Regions from separate parts of the Solibacillus sp. FSL W7-1436 genome, predicted to be linked through region 3. Evidence: riboswitches for the same ligand, from Rfam matches in the RefSeq annotation. Region 3 holds a riboswitch; each other region holds the start of a gene.
What was found. A riboswitch is a leader RNA that binds a small molecule or an ion and turns the genes downstream of it on or off. The one in region 3 is predicted to bind S-adenosylmethionine.
Positions count from the first base shown of each region.

Region 1: another riboswitch for S-adenosylmethionine. It lies ahead of MKX73_RS05130 (bifunctional homocysteine S-methyltransferase/methylenetetrahydrofolate reductase); the one in region 3 lies ahead of metK (methionine adenosyltransferase).
Region 2: another riboswitch for S-adenosylmethionine. It lies ahead of MKX73_RS08700 (O-acetylhomoserine aminocarboxypropyltransferase/cysteine synthase family protein); the one in region 3 lies ahead of metK (methionine adenosyltransferase).
Region 4: another riboswitch for S-adenosylmethionine. It lies ahead of metA (homoserine O-acetyltransferase MetA); the one in region 3 lies ahead of metK (methionine adenosyltransferase).

Region 1 covers NZ_JBBOWV010000001.1:1,026,554-1,029,997, reverse strand. Annotated here, with positions in the region: gene hemG (protoporphyrinogen oxidase) at 1-1,211, shown strand, start outside; SAM riboswitch class I at 1,299-1,396, shown strand; gene MKX73_RS05130 (bifunctional homocysteine S-methyltransferase/methylenetetrahydrofolate reductase) at 1,499-3,343, shown strand; gene metH (methionine synthase) at 3,336-3,444, shown strand, end outside.
Region 2 covers NZ_JBBOWV010000001.1:1,733,788-1,737,231, reverse strand. Annotated here, with positions in the region: gene MKX73_RS08700 (O-acetylhomoserine aminocarboxypropyltransferase/cysteine synthase family protein) at 162-1,466, opposite strand; SAM riboswitch class I at 1,583-1,697, opposite strand; gene nfsA (oxygen-insensitive NADPH nitroreductase) at 1,943-2,677, shown strand; gene MKX73_RS08690 (hypothetical protein) at 2,934-3,444, opposite strand, start outside.
Region 3 covers NZ_JBBOWV010000001.1:349,768-353,211, reverse strand. Annotated here, with positions in the region: gene pckA (phosphoenolpyruvate carboxykinase (ATP)) at 1-1,154, opposite strand, end outside; SAM riboswitch class I at 1,354-1,469, shown strand; gene metK (methionine adenosyltransferase) at 1,734-2,930, shown strand; gene MKX73_RS01635 (gamma carbonic anhydrase) at 3,040-3,444, opposite strand, start outside.
Region 4 covers NZ_JBBOWV010000001.1:3,215,913-3,219,356, forward strand. Annotated here, with positions in the region: gene MKX73_RS15880 (AAA domain-containing protein) at 1-867, shown strand, start outside; gene MKX73_RS15885 (nucleoside-diphosphate sugar epimerase) at 888-1,640, shown strand; SAM riboswitch class I at 1,704-1,811, shown strand; gene metA (homoserine O-acetyltransferase MetA) at 1,969-2,910, shown strand; gene MKX73_RS15895 (ABC transporter ATP-binding protein) at 3,176-3,444, opposite strand, start outside.

The DNA.
Region 1 (3,444 bases), 680 kb from region 3:
GGGCTGACTCAATTGTAGCTCGCCATCCGGAGGTATTGAAGCTCGTAAAAGAACTTGATTTTGAATCAGAGCTTGTCTATAACGAAACAGGCATTTCTTACATTCATACGAATAATGAGCTGCATGCAATCCCGGCAGGATCGACATTCGGTATTCCGATGAGTGTGGAATCGCTCATGTCGAGTACATTAATTTCTGAAGAAGGAAAGAAGAGAGCACTTCAAGATTTAGAAATCCCGAATACTAGATTTACAAAAGAAAGCTCGATCGGTACGTTTTTGGAATACTTTTTAGGAGAAGAAATTGTCCGCAAGCAAATTGCCCCTGTATTGGCTGGTGTTTATTCAGGCGATTTATATCAATTAAGTCTGGCATCCACTTTGCCTTATTTAGTGGACTATAAGAACGACTACGGATCGATTATTAAAGGGTTCGAGGCACATCGTGAGCAATTCGAAAAAGCTGCGAACAAGAAATTTATTTCTTTCCGTTCGGGGTTATCGGCACTGATCGATCGTTTAGAAGAACAGCTGCCGGAAGTTGAATTCATGAAAAAGACAGTGACAAAGCAAATCAATAAATTAGGCGAGCAATATGAAGTCGTGCTGGAAGATGAAACAATTTTAGCGGATGTTGTTGTACTGGCGGTCCCGAATGAAACGGTACGCCAAGTCATACAGAATGAAGCGCTGGAAGACCAGCTGAAAAAGTTTACAACGGCATCCGCTTTAACGATGTATGTGGGCTTTGATGTACCGGACAATATTTTACCGGCAGATGGGACAGGATTTATCGTTTCGCATAATAGTGATTTAGTTTGCAATGCGTCTACATGGACGAGCCGTAAATGGAAACATACGTCTGCAGAAGGCAATTTACTCGTTCGCCTGTTTTATAAAAATATTAATCCGCATTATGAAGAGTTGGCAGCCATGTCTGATGAAGAATTGACGAAAGTCGCATTGGAAGATATCCGTCTCAGCCTGGGTATTGAAGCGGAACCGACAGTCGTCAATGTAACAAAGTGGATTGACCAAATGCCCCGTTATGATTTGGCGCATAATGAAGCATTATCGGAAGTTATACAGCAACTGGGAACAGATTACCCGAATGTTCTTTTGGCAGGATGTGCCTATTTCGGTGTAGGAATCGGTGCCTGTATTTCAAACGGCAAAAAAACGGCTGAACAGATTATTAGTCGAATTATGTAAAGAAATACTTCATTCAGCTAAAGGGTATTGACGGAACTATTAGATAACGTTATGATTCATTTAATTATTTTAAAAATTCATATTATTTTCTTATCAAGAGAAGTCGAGGGACTGGCCCGATGAAACTTCAGCAACCAACGTTAAGTCAGGTGCTAAATCCAGTGGCGGATGCCAGAAGATGAGAAGGGATTAAGTTGATAACTATTATGCCTTCTTTTATTTAATGAAAGAAGGCTTTTTTATATCGTTAATATACTGAAAATACTGTAAATGATGGAGTGAGGGCAATGGGTTTACTTGAAGAATTACAAACACGGGTTTTAACAGCAGACGGGGCAATCGGAACACTTCTTTATTCATATGGATTGGATTATTGTCATGAAGAGATGAATATTGCACGTCCTGATATTATAGAGAAAATTCATGGTGAATATATTGCGGCAGGTGCAGATATTATTCAGACAAATACATATGGAGCAAACCGGATTAAGCTTGCGCGTTATGGCTATGAAAATCGTGTGAAGGAATTTAACGAAGCTGCTTTAAAAATTGCAAAGCGTGCTGCTTCCCTGGATGGGCAATATGTTCTGGCGACGATCGGTGGTATTCGCGGAATCCGAAAAAGTGATGCGACATTAGACGAAATTTTAACTGCATTCCAAGAGCAGGCCGAAGTATTACTAGCTGGTAACCCGGATGGATTTTTACTGGAAACGTATTACGATTTTGAAGAATTATCGCACTGTGTCCATCTACTACGTTCAATGACTGATTTACCGATCATTGCCCAGGTGACGATGCAGGAACCGGGCGTCCTTCAAAATTTAATGTCTCTGAACGAAGCACTTCAGGATTTGGAAAGATTAGGTGCGGACATTGTGGGGAGCAACTGTCGCTTAGGTCCTTTCCATACGATTCAGGCATTTGAAGGAGTCAATTTACCGGATAAGGCTTTTTTATCGGCTTACCCGAATGCGTCATTATTGGATATTGAAGATGGCCGTGTTGTCTATGAATCGGAAACCGACTATTTCGCACGAGCAGCCGTTGAACTTGTAAACCAGGGAGTCCGTTTAATTGGCGGTTGCTGCGGAACGACCCCGAAGCATATTGCGGCTGTAAAAAAACGTTTGGCGAATATGCAGCCGATCGAAACGAAAGAAGCGAAACATGGGCAAACACAATTTGTCCGTATTCCGGAGCCTCGTAAACAAGAGCCGCTCCATGAAAAGGCTAAACGTGAACGTTCTGTTATTGTGGAACTTGATACACCGCGTCATCTGGAAATTGACGGATTTGTCGAAGGGGCTAAACAACTGGCAAAAGCGGGCGCCGATGTCATTATGATGGCTGATAACTCACTTGCTTCGCCGCGAATCAGTAATATCGCGATGGCTGCTATTTTAAAAGAGCATGGAATTCGTTCATTGCCGCATTTAACTTGCCGTGACCGCAATTTAATCGGGCTTCAGTCACATTTAATGGGACTTGATGCGCTGGAACTCCATGATATTCTTGTCATCACAGGGGACCCGACAAAAGTGGGGGATTTCCCGGGAGCGACGAGTGTGTATGATGTTTCGTCAATGGAGCTTATTTCTCTTATTAAACAGCTAAATAAAGGCGGTTCTTTTACAGGGAAATCGCTGCGCAAACAGGCGAATTTCTCGGTAGCCGCTGCCTTTAATCCGAATGTCCGCGTGCTGGACCGTGCAGTTGCCCGTTTAGAGAAGAAAATCGAGCATGGTGCAGATTACTTTATTTCACAGCCGGTTTATACGAAAGAAAAAATTATCGAAATCTATGAAGCGACAAAGCATTTGGAAACACCGATCTATATCGGGATTATGCCGCTTACTTCTTCACGCAGCGCGGAATTTTTACATCATGAAGTACCGGGCATTAAATTGTCCGATGAAGTACTTGCGCGTATGGCTGCCTGCGGGGATGACAAGGAAGCATCGACAGCAGAAGGAATCGCGATTGCGAAAGAGCTGCTCGATACTGCATGCAAATACTTTAACGGTATTTACTTAATTACACCGTTTTTACGCTATGATATGACGCTGGAATTAATGGACTATGTAAAACAATATGATGTGGAAAGTAAAGGAGTTCAGTCGAATGTATAATCACCCGATTCATGAGCAATTACAAAAAAGAATACTTATCATCGATGGTGCCATGGGGACGATGCTTCAGGCAGAAAACCTAACATATGAAGATTTTGGCG
Region 2 (3,444 bases), 1.4 Mb from region 3:
GCTGCAACATCACTTTAAATTTTTCCGGTTGGTAATTTATTATCCCTATTGTATTACTTGGTATTCAATTTGTCAATAAAACTTATAAAAATAGTAGGGATTAATTTTCTAAAAATTGCTTAGCTTTTCGAATGGGAAAAGCTAAGCCTTTTTTTAAGGTATTATGCGTTTGTTTCCACCCCTACTTCAGCTGCAACTTTCGCTAATGCCTGTTCTAAATCTGCGATAATATCTTCTGCTGCTTCTAACCCGATCGATAAGCGAATGAGCTCTTCCGATACGCCTGCAGTTTTTAATTCTTCCGCAGATAACTGTTGGTGCGTTGTACTAGCAGGATGGATAATCAATGAACGGGCATCCCCGACGTTTGCTACATGCGAGAACAATTCCACGTTATCGATTACTTGGCGACCTGCTTCACGCCCACCTTTAATGCCGAACGTAATGATCGATCCGAAGCCGTTTTTCAGATACTTCTTCGCTAAATCATGTGTCGCAAAATCTTCAAAGCCGTTGTAATTTACGTATTCCACAAATGGGTGGTTTCTTAAATACTCGGCAACTTTTTGTGTGTTTTCATTATGACGGACAATACGCAAATGAAGCGTTTCAAGTCCTTGCAGGAAATTAAATGCCGCGTCAGCAGATAATGTTGGACCAAAATCACGCAATAGTTGAACACGAAGCTTTGTCGCAAATGCAGCGCCTGCTGTGTCAATTCCGTAGCGTAGACCGTGGTAAGAAGTATCCGGTTCTGTAAATCCTGGATGTCTTCCTTGCGTCCAGTCGAACTTCCCGGCATCAACGACAATCCCGCCGATCGTCGTTCCGTGGCCGCCAATCCATTTTGTTGCAGAATGAATGACAACATCCGCGCCGAATTCGATCGGATTACTTCCATATGGGGAAGCAAATGTGCTGTCGATTAATAAAGGAAGACCATTGTCATGAGCGATGTTTGCTACCTCTTCGATATCCAGTACTTTCAAGCTTGGATTTCCGATAATTTCAGCGAAGATCGCCTTCGTTTTATCCGTGATTGCCGCTTGGAAGTTTGCAGGATCTGATTCATCCACAAATTTTACTGTAATGCCGTAGCGAGGCAATGTAGTTGCGAATAAATTGTAAGTTCCGCCGTAAAGAGAACCTGCCGCAACAATTTCATCCCCTGCACCTGCAACGTTTAAAATAGAAAATGCCACTGCTGCTGCGCCAGATGAAAGCCCTACTGCAGCTGTGCCCCCTTCTAATAAAGCAACCCGTTCTTCAAAAGCCCCGACTGTCGGATTCATAATACGTGAATAAATATTGCCTGTTTCCTGTAATGCAAATAGACGTTGCGCATGAGCTGTGTCGTTAAATGCATAGGCAGTTGTACGGTACACCGGAACTGCGATTGCTCCTGTTTCCGGGTCTGGCTTTTGACCCCCGTGTAATAATAGTGTTTCTGGTCTTAAGTTTGTCATTTTATTACCCCCAAAAATTTAATCGATGGTGAAATCGGTGTTTTTGAGGAGGATTTTTTAAATGAAAAAAACCCTCTTCAGTTAAGAAGAGGGTTGCGCATGAGCAAGTTTGCCTCCTCTTATCTTTCAAAATGATTGTCCATTTTGTAGGATTTAGCACCTTAGTCAGTTCATCACTTACTGGTTGCCGGGCATCTCAGGGCCTATTCCCTCCGCCGCTCTTGATAAGAGTTATGTGATTTGTGTTCCATCGTTGAGTCTCAGTATAAAACATACTAATCCGATATGTCAACACAAAAAAATTAAAATTTTCAGATTTCTATTCTGATAGCTCTTATCTGTATTTAACGATATGCAAAAGTTCCCTTCCTATGAATTCGAACAGACACTAATAATCGACTTCAAGTAAAATATTGACTAAAATAAGCTTGAAGGCTATACCATTACGTTTAATTACATAAAAGGGAGATGTTCACGTGAATACAAAAGAATTATTACGCAGTCATACATCTGTTCGTAAATATACAGGAGAGGAAATTTCAAAAGAAACGGTCATCGATTTGATCGAAACAGCGCAAATGGCGGCAAGTTCTCATTTTGTACAAGCATACAGCGTTATTTGGGTAACGGATGAAGAAAAGAAAACGAAGCTTGGTGAACTGTCTAAAAACGAATTTCAGTTCAAAACAGCGGGTGCCTCATTCTTGTTTTGCGTAGACTTCAAACGTTTGCAAGTAGCGGGTCAAAAACACGGGGTTGATATTTCTGCTGACACGGCTGAAAACGTGCTTGTAGGGGTAGCAGATGTTGCATTATTTGCCCAAAACTTCGTAATTGCTGCCGAATCAATGGGTTACGGCATTTGCTATATCGGTGGTGCCCGAACAAATCCTAAGGAAATCAGCGAGCTGTTCAATTTACCGGAATATGTTTTCCCGTTATTTGCGATGACGATCGGCACACCGACAAAACGCAATGAAACAAAACCGCGTTTACCGGTAGCTGCAGTATTGCATGAAAATGGTTATGACGTTGATAAGTACGAAACGCTTCTGGATGAGTATGATGGAATTATGGAAGACTATTACAGCAGCCGCTCTTCAAATCAGAAGACGGCAACATGGACGAAACAAATGGCTGATTACTTAGTTGAACAAAACCGTCCGCATATGAAAGACTTCCTCGCTTCACGTGGCTTTACTTGGAAGTAAGCTAATAAAAACCAAAATGCTATTTTTCTCTCTGAGGGAGAAAAATAGCATTTTTTTGCTGAGCGTTAAAAATTGATTTCCATTCCGGGTCGGACGCTTTCCGCGGGCGTGGCCTGAGCCTGTAGTCTCAGGCGTCACGCTAATCCCGCTGGAGTCGCCTCCCCTCCATTCCAATCAATTTTATAAAATAGCCGTTTCTTAATAAGGATTTTCTTCTTATTCAACGGTACTTATACTTCTGCCCAAATTTCTTTATTTATTTCAACCCTTCAATCTGCAATGATTTTACAGGTTGGAAATCTTCACCTGTTTTTGCATACGTAATCGTCGCCTGGTCACCTTCTTGCAAGTAAATCGCAAATGGTGCAACTTCTGTAGAAACGATGAAGTTTTCACCTGTATTCGCCAGGAATGATACGATCGTGAAATCACCTACACGCTCTTTATAAACACGCACGACTTTTACCGTCGCCTTCGCTTCTTCGGCATTCGAAGTACCGTCTACCGTACTTCCGCCACGGCTTAGGGCTGTTTTATAAAGTCTTAACGCTTCATTTGGTGTAGTTCCAAATGCTGAAATTTCAGGATTTGCTGCAGACACGATAAAGTAATTTTGCAGGAATCCGTTCGCATCAAGTACAGCTGACAGCCAGCTTGCTTCACCGTAGAAGTTGTAAAGGATCGGCATTTCGCCTTCCCATTCTTTTTCGATGAATTTTTTCTCGATAATTTCAAGAGCCCCTTGTGAATCCATATAAGACTCTTCC
Region 3 (3,444 bases):
TCTGTTACACCGCGTTCTGTTCCGGCAAGTTTAGAAGTGAAACCGCTTAGGAAGTGGTACATTGCCTGCTCTTTTGTCAATTTAGAGATAGGAGGTAATACACCAAATGCATCGGCTGTTAAGAAGACGATTGTATTTGGATGACCTGCTACTGATGGTAATACAATATTGTCGATAAAGTCGATTGGGTAAGCGACACGTGTGTTTTCCGTTAAAGAACCGTCTGCATAGTCACATTCGCGTGTTTCAGGGTCTACTGCAACGTTTTCCAGAACTGAACCAAAGCGGATCGCATTGTAAATTTCAGGCTCATTTTCAGCAGATAGGTTGATTGTTTTTGCGTAGCAACCACCTTCAATGTTGAATACACCGTTGTCAGACCAGCCGTGCTCATCATCACCGATTAATTTACGGTCTTTGTCAGCTGATAAAGTTGTTTTCCCTGTACCAGATAAACCGAAGAATAATGCTACATCGCCTTCTTCACCAACATTGGCAGAGCAGTGCATTGGGAAGATACCTTGTTCAGGCAACAAGTAGTTCATAATACCGAAGATTGACTTCTTCATTTCACCTGCGTACTCAGTTCCGCCGATTAAGATGATTTTCTTTTCGATAGATGTTATAATGAATGTTTCCGATCCAGTACCGTCTACTTCCGGATCTGCTTTGAAGTTTGGCGCAGATACGATTGTAAACTCGGCAGCGTGTTTAGCCAATTCGTCTGCTGTTGGGCGGATGAATAATTGATGACAGAATAGGTTATGCCAAGCATATTCGTTAATTACTTTAATAGATAATTGAGACTCTTTGTCTGCACCAGCAAAACCATTGAATACATATAACTCGTCACGTTCTTTTAAGTAATTTAAAACTTTTACATAAAGTTTATCAAATACTTCTGCTGAGATCGGACGGTTTACTTTACCCCAATCGATTTTGTCTTTTGAAATTTCTTCTTCTACTATATATTTATCCTTAGGAGAGCGGCCAGTATATTTGCCTGTTTCAGCGCGCAAAGCACCTTCAACAGTTAGCGTTGCTTCTCCGCGTGATGTCGCTTTTTCAATTAATTGCGGAACAGATAATTGAGTTTTAATGTTTTCCCCGTTTAAAAGTTCTTTCAGCTCGTTAGCAATTTCTACCGAATTCATCTATTAAATACCATCCTTTTTTATAGTATTCCCTTATAGAGGGGAGTTGATTCCTAATTCAAAAATAGTATAACACATTAAGCGAAATAATCTATACTAATTGCAAATTATTTTTTTCGTAAATTTTGGCGGTTCGAAAAAAGTCAAAATTTGTTGACAGTACTTGTTTTTTTGCGTAAGATGTTTAATTGAACGGATACTCTTATCCCGAGCTGGTGGAGGGGCAGGCCCTATGAAACCCGGCAACCTGCGTATATTATATACGTGTTGGTGCCAACCTGATGCAAGGGCAAAATTTCCCTTGAACGATAAGAGTGAAAGGTAACGAAACGTAATATCCTTTCCTCACGTGTGATGAACACGGCTATGAGAGAAAGGATTTTTTTTATTTTGTTTTACAATTTCGTACTGAGCGAAAATTATATAGTTACAGCCTTTCAGACCCTCGTGTTAAAGCAAATATAGCTTGACGTTAAAAAAGCGGATACGCATTTGCGTAATTCTGCAATATAACGGACATGGGTAATGAGTACCGTATCAATAAAAAACAATTGCCAAAGTGATTTAGGAGGAAATGACATGACAAATCGTCGACTGTTTACATCAGAAAGTGTAACGGAAGGACATCCGGACAAAATTTGTGATCAAATTTCGGATGCCATTTTAGACGCTATTTTAGCTGCAGATCCAAATGCACGTGTAGCTTGTGAAACTACGGTAACAACAGGCTTAGTATTAGTATCTGGTGAAATTACAACGTCTACGTATGTAGATATGAAAGGGATTATCCGCGATACAGTAGCAGAAATCGGCTATACACGCGGTAAGTACGGCTTTGATGCTGAGAATCTTGCTGTACTGGTAGCAGTAGGGGAGCAATCACCTGACATTGCACAAGGTGTTGACCAGGCATTGGAAGCGCGTGAAGGTTCAATGACGGAAGATGAACTTGAAGCAATTGGTGCAGGCGACCAAGGTTTAATGTTCGGTTATGCATGTAACGAAACACCGGAACTTATGCCGATGCCTATTTCTTTAGCCCACAAATTAGCGCGTCGTTTAACAGAAGTACGTAAATCAGGTGAATTGGAATATTTACGTCCGGATGGTAAAACACAAGTGACAATCGAATATGATGAAAACAATGAGCCTGTTCGTGTGGATACAATCGTTATTTCAACACAGCACGATGAAGAAGCAACATTGGAACAAATCCAATCAGACATTAAAGAACGCGTTATTAAGCCGGTAGTTCCTGAACATTTATTGGATGAAGCTACAAAGTACTTCATCAACCCGACAGGCCGCTTCGTAATCGGTGGACCTAAAGGAGATGCAGGTCTTACAGGCCGTAAAATTATTGTTGATACTTACGGCGGTTATGCACGTCACGGTGGCGGGGCATTCTCTGGTAAGGATGCAACGAAAGTTGACCGTTCTGCAGCATATGCAGCACGTTATGTTGCCAAAAACATTGTAGCAGCTGGCTTAGCTGACCGTGCTGAAGTACAATTGGCTTATGCAATCGGTGTTGCACAACCTGTATCAATCGCGGTTGATACGTTCGGTACAGGAAAAGTAGCAGAATCACAAATCGTAAACTGGGTTCGTGAGCTCTTTGATTTACGTCCTGCAGGCATTATTAAAATGCTTGATTTACGTCGCCCGATCTATAAGCAAACAGCCGCTTACGGACATTTCGGTCGCACAGATTTAAATGTGCCATGGGAAAATACGGATAAAGCAGCTGAATTGAAAGAAAAAGCAGGAATTTAATATAAAATAAAGGAGCATCCAGTTAGATGGAGTGCTCCTTTTTTATAATTTCCATTGAATTTCCTATATAATAGGTAGAGATTATGTTAAACAATATATGAGTGTGTAATTATTTCTGAAGTGATTTATAGTATTGACCCTTCGCCACATATTCGGAAATAATCCGATCCATATCCGCGCGGTCTTCTGCAGTTACTTCACGAACAACTTTTGCCGGGCGTCCCATCGCCAAACAATTGGGAGGAATCACTTTTCCCGGTGGTACAAGACTGCCGGCACCGATAAATGCGCCCTCGCCAATTACGGCCCCGTCCAATATGATGGAACCCATACCAACTAAAGCGCGTTTCTTAATTGTACAGCTATGTAATGTTACTTGATGACCTATTGTTACTTCATCTTCAATAATGAGAGGGTAAGCGGGACTTTGGTGAAGACAGCTCAAATCCTGGATGCTGACACGGTCGCCGATTATTGTTTTGTTGACATCACCGCGAATAACCGTGTTAAACCA
Region 4 (3,444 bases), 2.9 Mb from region 3:
TTAGTTGGGGACCATCACCAGCTGCCGCCGCTTGTAGGCGATGCGACATTTGAAGAGACATTGGAGCAAGTTGTGAAGGAAAGTACAACATTTGAAGAAAAACGGGAGCTTGAAAAGTTACTGGAAGAATCATTGTTCGAGCGTCTTTATAACAATTTGCCATCGCAAAACAAAACGATGCTCGCACTCCAATATCGAATGCATAAAAATATTATGTCAACTATCACACCGTTTTACGAAAATGAATCCGAACAGCTGCAATGTGGTTTGGAGGATTCAGATGCCGTACGTGATCATTTCCTTGAAACATCAAAAATTACACGAAATCACCATTTACTATGGCTTGATATTCCGAATGCCAAGCCGTATTTTGAAGAGCGTATGAAAGAAGGTTCGAGTTTATTCAATTTAGCGGAGCTGGAACAGATTAAACAGCAGCTGCTTGAATTAAATGCCGCAACAGAACAGGCGAAAGCTCAAGGGCTGATTCCACAGGACGCATTAAAATCGGTTGGTGTTATATCATTCTACGCGGAGCAGGTGAAGCGCATCAATCGTCTGATCGACCAGGAAATCAGTGTACCGCATTTACACATCCGTACAGGATCCGTCGATAAATTCCAAGGGATGGAGATGGATGTCATTATCGTCAGCATGGTGCGGAATCATGACAATGAGCGCGGAGAAATCGGATTTGCGAAAGATTACCGCCGTCTGAATGTTGCCTTGTCCCGCGCACGGGAACTGCTCATTATGGTCGGCAGTACCGAAATGTTCACAAAGCGTCCAAAGAGCGCGAAAACAAGGGATATGTATGCCCATGTATTAACGACAGTAAAAGAGCAAGACGGCTATTTTGCTGTGTAGAAACAGGGGGATTGGATTGAATGGATTTACAAAATACAGTTTTACAGCTGCAGAAAGAACTCACCCAAAATCCACCCGTTGAAATCAAAAAACAAATGCAGTATGCCATTCCGATTCACACATTGGAAGTGAAATATCATCCGGTAATGCGTAATGTCATGGATATTTTGATGAAAATGATGCTCATTTCATTTGAGAAGGCGAAACTGAAAAATGTGGAGCTATTAGCCGAAATTTTATTGGTGGAACTGTTATTTATTCATGATTTGACGAATAAAATGTTACGACTGGGTATGATTGTGAAGGAACAGGAATTTGCACTTACTGCCAAAGGGAAAGCACAGCTGGAATCGGGCATTTTTGAAGAGGAACTTGAAGAAACAAGTTATTTCATTCAATACAGCCCGATTCATGAACAGCCACTCGGGGGTGACCTGGAGGAATTTGCGGATCTGGAAGAATTTCCGGAGCCTTTCCCGACAATCGAAACAGAAGAAATCGAAGCGATTGAAGAGACGTTGCTCGTTGATTTTATTCAACAGCAACTTTCGGAACAGCCGGTGGCGGAAGATGAAGTACCGCATTATATAACAAGTGTTGTTTCGACGGAATCGATTCAGATTAATGATATTCCGGTCCTGTGTTTTTTACTGTTCGATCAAAAGGAAAACAGGCATTTTGTGCGGGTATACAATACATTGACACGTGTATGGGATGAACGGCTGGAAACCATCTTATTCAATATAGAAAAAGAACAGCTGCAGGAAGAGTAAAATAATATTTTTGGAATTATTGCAAAATTATAAAGTACATGATACACTAATGACAATTTAATAGTCTTATCAAGAGAAGCGGAGGGACTTGGCCTTATGATGCTTCAGCAACCTCTAGTCATACTAGAAAGGTGCTACTTCCAGCAAGGTGTGAACCTTGGCAGATAAGAACGGGTAAAAAAGCCCCTCTCAATTCTGTTTTGCTGGATTGAGAGGGGCTTTTTATATTGTTCCGGAACGGTTTCGTTTCGCTCGTAAAACAATGCATTGCCTGAATACCACAGATTATTAAAGGATAGTTGAAAAAGTTTATGAGGGGGAAAGTGGAATGCCGATTAATATTCCGAAACATTTACCGGCGGGTGAGCTGCTTAGAAAAGAGAAGATTTTCGTCATGGAGGAAGACCGTGCGAAAACGCAACAAATCCGACCGTTAAATATTTTAGTGTTTAATTTAATGCCTGAAAAAGAGAAAACCGAACTGCAATTGCTGCGCTTACTCGGTAATACACCATTACAGGTAGATGTGACATTTTTAAACACGGCTACATACGAATCAAAAAATGTCTCCAAATCGCATTTAGATACTTTTTACCGGACGTTTGACCAAGTGAAGCACCGTCGTTTTGATGGGCTCATTATTACAGGAGCGCCAGTCGAGAAAATGGAATTTGAAGATGTAGGCTACTGGAATGAAATTACGCATGTTATGGACTGGGCAAATGATCATGTCACTTCAATCATGTATATATGTTGGGGCGCACAAGCTGCCCTGTATCACCATTTTGGCATCGGAAAATTCGAATTGCCGAAAAAGTGCTCCGGTGTTTATTCCCATGTGATTACGGATTTAACCGTTGATTTAGTACGGGGTTTCAGTGATGAGTATGTGGCACCGCATTCACGCCACACATCGGTTTCGATTGATGAAGTGCGGGCACACCCTGACTTGCGTCTACTAAGCTACTCGGATGATGCTGGCGTGTTTATCGTTCAGTCGAAAAACAATAAACATATTATGATCACAGGGCATCTGGAATATGATGCAACGACTTTATCGGATGAGTACTTCCGCGATAAGGAGAAGGATCCGGACAATACGGAGATTCCGGTCAACTATTTCCCGAATAATGACCCGCTGCAGGCACCGAAAAATGTTTGGCGTGCTCATTCGCATCTGTTGTTCTACAACTGGCTGAACTACTACGTATACCAAGAAACACCGTACGAATGGCATTACGTCGATGAAAATATTGAATATCATATTTAATGCTTATAAATTAAAAACTGGAACATAACCCAAAAAGCTATTTTTCTCTAGGAGAAAAATAGCTTTTTTTGCTGAGCGTTAAAAATTGATTTCCATTCCGGGTCGGACGCTTTCCGCGGGCACGGCCTGAGCCTGTAGTCTCAGGCGTCGTGCTATTCCCGCAGGAGTCGCCTCCCCTCCATTCCAATCAATTTTAAAAAGTATCCATTTCTTAATAAGGATTTTCTTCTTATCCAAGGGTACTTTTACTTATTTTCCAACTTCTTTATTTAATCGCGACCCAGGCACGTTCGCGTTCGATCTGCAAACTGATTTCCCGCCCGAAGAAATCGCTTAATAATTCGTCTGTTAACACAACTTCGCGTGCATTGGCTTCGATATTTTTTCCGTCTTTCATTAATAGCACATGGCTAAAACAAGGCAGAATTTCTTCTACATGGTGCGTCACATAAATAAGGGTAGGGCCGTTGTCTGCTTCTGCAATCTGTTCAATCGTTTGCAGCAGGTTTTCCCGTTCGATCAAGTCCAGACCGC